Regions from separate parts of the Paenibacillus roseipurpureus genome, predicted to be linked through region 2. Evidence: a T-box and tRNA genes for the amino acid it is inferred to sense, from the RefSeq annotation. Region 2 holds a T-box; the other regions hold tRNA genes.
The links. The T-box of region 2 lies ahead of leuS (leucine--tRNA ligase). A T-box ahead of a tRNA ligase gene usually reads a tRNA of that ligase, here a tRNA-Leu.
Positions count from the first base shown of each region.

Region 1: it has a tRNA-Leu gene. The T-box ahead of leuS (leucine--tRNA ligase) is inferred to sense a tRNA for this amino acid. The anticodon was not compared.
Region 3: it has a tRNA-Leu gene. The T-box ahead of leuS (leucine--tRNA ligase) is inferred to sense a tRNA for this amino acid. The anticodon was not compared.

Region 1 covers NZ_CP130319.1:1,377,131-1,379,451, forward strand. Annotated here, with positions in the region: gene MJB10_RS06300 (S-layer homology domain-containing protein) at 1-384, shown strand, start outside; gene MJB10_RS06305 (hypothetical protein) at 527-799, shown strand; tRNA gene MJB10_RS06310 (tRNA-His) at 902-974, shown strand; tRNA gene MJB10_RS06315 (tRNA-Leu) at 1,006-1,087, shown strand; gene MJB10_RS06320 (FadR/GntR family transcriptional regulator) at 1,217-1,924, opposite strand; gene MJB10_RS06325 (FAD-binding oxidoreductase) at 2,063-2,321, shown strand, end outside.
Region 2 covers NZ_CP130319.1:2,244,710-2,247,030, forward strand. Annotated here, with positions in the region: gene MJB10_RS09680 (CvfB family protein) at 1-88, shown strand, start outside; gene MJB10_RS09685 (class I SAM-dependent DNA methyltransferase) at 90-851, shown strand; T-box leader at 921-1,164, shown strand; gene leuS (leucine--tRNA ligase) at 1,238-2,321, shown strand, end outside.
Region 3 covers NZ_CP130319.1:5,016,980-5,019,300, reverse strand. Annotated here, with positions in the region: gene MJB10_RS22615 (methyl-accepting chemotaxis protein) at 1-1,166, shown strand, start outside; tRNA gene MJB10_RS22610 (tRNA-Glu) at 1,313-1,384, shown strand; tRNA gene MJB10_RS22605 (tRNA-Leu) at 1,400-1,481, shown strand; gene MJB10_RS22600 (Fic family protein) at 1,625-2,321, shown strand, end outside.

The DNA of each region.
Region 1 (2,321 bases), 870 kb from region 2:
GGTACTGTAACGAACTACAACTTGCACCCAGATGTATTCGTTCTACGTAACGGTGTGAAAGTAGCCCCATCCCAAATTGCTGTTGGTGACACAGTTAAACTTCGTAAATATGAAGACACTGTTGTGTTCATAGAAGTGACTGGAACGGCTCCTGTTAGCACAAACTTTGATGTTGTGGGCATTTTGAGCGCAACAACGATCAATGCACAAGGTAAAATTGCAACAATCACGTTAACTCAAAACATCAACGGTGTGGATCAATCCACTGTTTATAATGTAGGTGCGAACTTCACGTTGACAGGTAACCTTGCAAACTTCTCTACAGGTCATGTGGTTGAGCTTAAAGGTTCCAACCAAGCTGTTACAACTATCGACGTAAAATAAGAAAGTAGAAATAGAAAAAGGTTAGCTTCAATAAGCTCCTGGCTGCGATCAGCTAGGGGCTTATTGTTCGTGATGGCAGCCTTGCATAAGTTGGAAAGTGAATAGACAAACTATCCGATATCTTGGAAGGAGTGGATGGAGGATGGAAGAAAGTTTGTTAACGACATTTAAGCGTTATTATGCCGATTACAGAGAGGCTGAGGGCGTTGATGAAAGCTTCAGTGATGCGTACCAGGCCATCGCTTATCATGTCATTAATCAGACGGAGCATTACGTGCAAGAGGGCAATCTGGGAGAAATTCAGAATTTGATTCGTGAATTTAAGGAACTCGGGCTGTCTATTGGTCCTAGCAATGATTCGATTAAGGAGCAATTTGAATTAGAGCTTGTTGAGCAAGTACTTAGTGAGTATTGAAAAAATGATTGAAAAGTTATTGAATAATTTAGCACTTGCAACCGTTGGATGGATTATGCTATATTGTAATTCCGACCGCGAAAGCGGACGGCAATTACTGTGGCGATCGTGGCGAAGGGGTTAACGCACCGGTTTGTGGATCCGGCATTCGTGGGTTCAAGTCCCATCGGTCGCCCTCTGATTTTAATAAATCTCATTTATCTTATGCGGTCGTGGTGGAACGGCAGACACACCATCTTGAGGGGGTGGCGCTCACAAGGCGTGAGGGTTCAAATCCCTCCGACCGCATCCCAGCTTTACAATGCTGAAAGCCTTGAAATAAAGGCTTTTTTTGTTTTTCTTGTTAGTAAATACGTTAAAGGCACTCCAAGCTAAATGGAAGTGCCTTTAATCATTTGTAAAGTTGCTATTACTTATTCATTTGTTTTCAAGCACGGACTCTACTTTTAAAAGATGTTGCATCATACGATCTGAGGCGAGTGTTTCGTTTTGGGCGCGGATGGCTTCATAGATGCCGATATGCTCTTCAAGCAGCTGTTGGCCTGAGGCCAACTCCGAAAAAAACCACAGTCTGCGGGAATCGCCCATGCTTTCCTGCATTCGCTTCGTGAGGCTGTCCATCATTTGAATGAAGAGCGAATTATGCGAAGCTTTGGCGATCAGCAAATGAAATTCAAGATCCGCCTCTTCAGACGCCTTCTCGTCTTCCAGCACCTCGTGCATGCGGGCAATCGTCTGCTCGAAGTGCTCCAGTTCAGCTTTCGTCCGGCGTTTGGCAGCCAATGCAGCGCAGCCGGATTCAATATATTTACGGATTTCCAGCACTTCCTGAATGGACTCTTTACGATGGAAAAAATCGCCGGATTCCAGCGGTGTTTCGGTCGGCAGCACTTTGCTTACGAAGGTGCCTCCGCCGTGGCGAATGTCAAGCCAACCCATAGCCTTCAAGGCGCTGAGAGCTTCGCGGATCGTTGAACGGCCAACGTTGAAGCCTGCAGCCAAATCAACAACGGAAGGTAGACGATACCCCGGCTCGTATTCGCCGGACTCGATTCGCTGCTTCAGTTGTTCCTGGACGATGTCCGAGCCTTTTTGAGGCTTAATGGACTGAAAGGATGATGACATGCCGTACCTCCTAATCTTTCTGTGGGTCCCCGGAAAGTAAATGGATATATACATCTATTCAATCATACGATATAATACTTGAAAAGTCATCAGATGACCTGCCCACTTTTATTTGATCATGTTGAGAGGAGCTTTGCCATGTTAGCTGAATCCATTCGCCAGCAACTTCGCCAAATTGTTGGAGAGGCTTGGTTTAAAGATGATCCTGAAGCGTTAGTCACACACTCCTACGATGCTACCCCCATGGTGCAAAATTTGCCGGACGGCGTAATATATCCACATACACGAGAACATGTATCCGAGATCCTTAAGCTTGCGAACGAGCATCGGATTCCGATTGTCGGCCGAGGTGCCGGCAGCAATCTTTGCGGCGGGACGGTTGCCACCGAGGGCGGAA
Region 2 (2,321 bases):
ACGCGCATTAGGCAAGCTGATGAAAGATGGGGTCGTCTATCAGGAAGAGGATTGGACGTACATGAAGCAAGAGGAGAGCCAGGGCTAATATGAGTTATGAACAATTTGCCTACACGTATGACAGGCTGATGAACAGCATGCCTTATGAGGATTGGCTGCGCTTCTTGCAAGAGTGCTTCGAGCGCTTTGAGATGAAACCGACAACACTGGTCGACCTTGGTTGTGGAACTGGCAATCTTACGATTCCTCTTGCTGTACAAGGGTATCAACTTACGGGTATTGATCTCTCGGAGGACATGCTGGCTGTCGCTGAGCAGAAGCAAACTGACGCACAAGGGCAATTGCGCGGCGGTACGATTCGGTGGATTCAGCAAGATATCCGTGAATGGGAGCTTGGTGAAGAGGTGGATGTTGCCATGTCATTCTGTGATAGCCTGAATTATTTACTGGAAGAAGCGGACATTGTGGACGCTTTCCGTCAAACTTATGCAGGTGTGAAGTCAGATGGCCTATTTGTGTTCGATGTTCATACACCAGAGCAATTGTTTGCGTATGCGGATTCCCAGCCTTTTTTTCTGAATGAAGACGATGTCGCTTATATTTGGACAAGTGAATTAGATGAAGACCGGGTGCAAATTGAACACGATCTTACGATCTTCGTCAAAGATGAAGGGGCTGGAGCGAAGTTCAGACGCATTGACGAGACGCATCATCAACGAGCGTATCCGCTGTCATGGTTGAAGCAAACGCTGCTCGATGTGGGCTTCAGAGAAGTACATTTGGCTGCAGACTTTACGTGGGAGCAACCGACTATAATGACGGAACGAGCTTTCTTTATTGCAAAAAAATAAGTGTGCGGCGTGCGTTCGCGGCTTGACAGTGCGGCATTATTTTACATATAATCTAATTTAATTAGTTGTATCAACGCTTAGATGAGGAATAGTACCTTGTACAGCATCTTTTAGAGAGCCGGAGATTAGGTGGAAGCCGGTAGATGTTTGTCTTGAGAACTCGCCTCGGAGCTAGAAGGTGAACCGCCTGATCCTAGATCAGATGCGCTAGCTGGATCGTCTCACCCGCGTTAAGGGGAAGAGTGAACACGGGCAAAGAATGCCTTGTGTTAACTAGGGTGGTACCACGGGAATTATACCTCTCGTCCCTAGCGATATCCGCTAGCGATGTGAGGTTTTTTTGTGCGCATAGGCAGATAAGGGCAACTTGAAGGAGGCAATGGGTCATGACACAGGAATTGAAAGAGACAAGAGAACAGCAAGGTTATAACCCCCAAGCGATTGAGCCGAAATGGCAGGCATATTGGGATGCGAAGAAAACGTTTAAGGTGCTGGAAAATTCGGATAAGCCGAAATTTTATGCGTTGGATATGTTTCCTTACCCATCAGGCGCAGGATTGCACGTAGGACATCCAGAAGGCTACACAGCGACAGATATCGTTTCACGTTTCAAGCGGATGAGAGGGTTCAATGTCCTTCACCCGATGGGTTGGGATGCGTTCGGTCTGCCTGCTGAGCAGTACGCGCTGGACACAGGGAACGATCCACGTGAGTTCACGAAGAAGAATATTGACACATTCCGTCGTCAAATCAAATCCCTCGGTTTCTCCTATGATTGGGATCGCGAAATTAGCACGACAGATCCAGAGTACTACAAGTGGACACAGTGGATTTTCATCCAATTGTACAATAAAGGACTTGCTTATGTCGATGAAGTACCGGTTAACTGGTGTCCAGCACTGGGTACCGTGCTTGCGAATGAGGAAGTTATTGACGGTCTGAGTGAGCGTGGAAATCATCCAGTCATTCGGAAGCCGATGCGTCAGTGGATTTTGAAAATTACAGAGTATGCAGAGCGTTTGCTAGAAGACCTTGAAGAATTGGATTGGTCAGAAAGCATCAAGGATATGCAACGCAATTGGATTGGCAAATCAACAGGAGCTGAAGTTGTCTTTGCGATTGATGGGCATGCGGATCAAAGTTTGACCGTGTTTACAACACGTCCTGATACACTATTCGGAGCTACGTACTGCGTACTGGCGCCTGAGCATGAGCTTGTTGGCAGCATCACGACAGATGCGCAAGCTGCTGCGATCAAAGAATACCAAGAGAAAGCTTCACGTAAGAGCGACTTGGAGCGGACCGACTTGGCGAAAGACAAATCCGGTGTGTTTACAGGGGCTTACGCAATCAATCCGGTAAACGGCACGAAGGTGCCAATCTGGATCGCAGATTATGTCCTTGGCGGCTACGGTACAGGCGCGATTATGGCGGTTCCAGGACACGATCAACGTGACTGGGAGTTTGCGA
Region 3 (2,321 bases), 2.8 Mb from region 2:
ATAGTGACGTAAATGCGCGCAGCATCTATATCGGTATAGCTATAGTTGTTCTTTTTCTAGCGGCTGCAGGCAGCCTAGTCATTAAGCGAATTATGGCGACGGTACGGCGGATTTTGACCATTACGAGTCAGGTTGCAGCGGGGGATTTGCGGCATGAACCGCAGACCTCGTATGCGAAGGATGAGTTTGGGCGGATTTCGGAGTCGGTTGATGATATGGTGGCGAAAATGAAGGGATTAATCGGTGCGATCGCGTCGAACACGCAATTCGTGCAGGATGCCTCGGTGGATCTCTCGGGCAGTGCCAAAGAATCGGCAAGCGCGGCAGAGCATGTCGCTACGAATATTCAAGAGATGACACAGGATGTGGAACTACAAACACGGAGCAGTGAGGAAACGAGCCGTGCCATGGAAGAAATGGCGATCGGGATTCAACGGGTAGCTGAAAATTCAGGTGTAATGGCGGAACACTCGTCATTAACTTCGCAACATGCGGCGATTGGAAATGAGCTGCTCTCCAAGCTCCAGACGCAGATTACCAACATGTTGAACTCTGTTGAACAGTTGGCGGCGACCGTACAATCCTTGACGCGAAAATCCGACGAAATCGGGCTCATTGCTTCGAGTATCACCAATTTTGCCAATCAGACGAATCTCTTATCGTTGAATGCTTCGATTGAGGCAGCCCGAGCAGGGGAGCATGGCAAAGGCTTCAATGTCGTCGCGCATGAAATCCGCAAGCTGGCTGCACAATCTATTGAATCGGCCGATGGCATTAATCAGCTTATTCATGAGACACGTGTCGAGATCGCCAGCGTTTCCGAATCGATGCAAATGACGAAGCAGGAAGCAAGCGCTGGCTCGCACATGATGCAGGAAGTGAATCAAAGCTTTGAGACGATAATGCAATCGGTGACGCACATCGTCACACAGATTCATGAGACCTCCGCGATCACTGAGCAAATGTCGGCGAGTTCTGAAGAGATTTCGGCGACGATGGATCATGCAGCAGCAAGCTCGTCCCAGATTTTGACGAGATCCCAAACGGTCGCAGCGGCTACGGAAGAACAGCTGGCCATGATGCAGAATATTGCGGCGGCTGCTGAGCAGTTGCGCAATGTTGTGGATACGCTGAACGAGTCAGTGTCGTATTTTAAAACCAAGTAGTGCAGGCAGCTAGGAAGCCTCTATGACGTTGTCTCACTCTGGCGATGTAGGGAGGCTTCCACAAATTGCACTTGTCATCTGGACGGGAATCCTATATAATAACACTTGTCGTCCTAACGGGCTTTTAGCTTTCATGGCGATTATGTGGCCCGTTGGTCAAGTGGTTAAGACACCTCCCTTTCACGGAGGTAACAGGGGTTCGAGTCCCCTACGGGTCATTTTATTCCTCTTATGCGGTCGTGGTGGAACGGCAGACACACCATCTTGAGGGGGTGGCGCTCACAAGGCGTGAGGGTTCAAATCCCTCCGACCGCATCCCAAAGAAAAACCCTTGATAATCAAGGGTTTTTCTTTTTTTTAGCTACTTTTCTTTCTACTTCGTTGGAGTGCATGCCTTTAACGTCTAATTATAGCCAACTGTGATATAATGGTAATATGATGTAAGGAGGGGCGCTAACGTGGACTTTTCTAAAATAGATCTATTAAAAAGTGAATTAGATGTTTTACGCCCTCTGCCTCCAGCTGCGGTAAGAAATTTAGAGCAAGTGTTTCGGGTTGAATGGACGTACAACTCTAATGCGATCGAAGGTAATACATTAACACTTTTAGAAACGAAATTAGTCTTGGAAGAAGGATTAACCATAGGCGGTAAAAAGCTGCGTGAACATTTTGAGGTTGTAAACCATTCAGAAGCGATTAGTTACGTACAGGATATTGTGAATAGAAACATGGAATTGACTGAGTATATTATAAAATCAATTCATCATCTCGTCCTTAAGAACATTGATGATGAGAATGCAGGAAGATATCGGATGGTTAACGTTAGGATATCAGGCTCACAACAAACACCTCCACACTTTTCAGTGCTCTCTGAGAAAATGGAGCAGTTGATTCAATGGTACGATGATTACAAAAATAAATTACACCCCGTTGAACTAGCTGCGGAATTTCATTTTCGTTTTGTTTATATTCATCCATTTTCTGATGGAAATGGTCGAACAGCGCGACTTTTAATGAATTTAATATTAATGAAATTTGGATTTCCACCAGCAATTGTAAAAGCAGCAAACGATGCTCGTTTGAAATATTATGAGACGTTGGAAGATGCCAGTATTCGAAATGAAATAATACCATTCGTGCGATTAATTTCCAAAT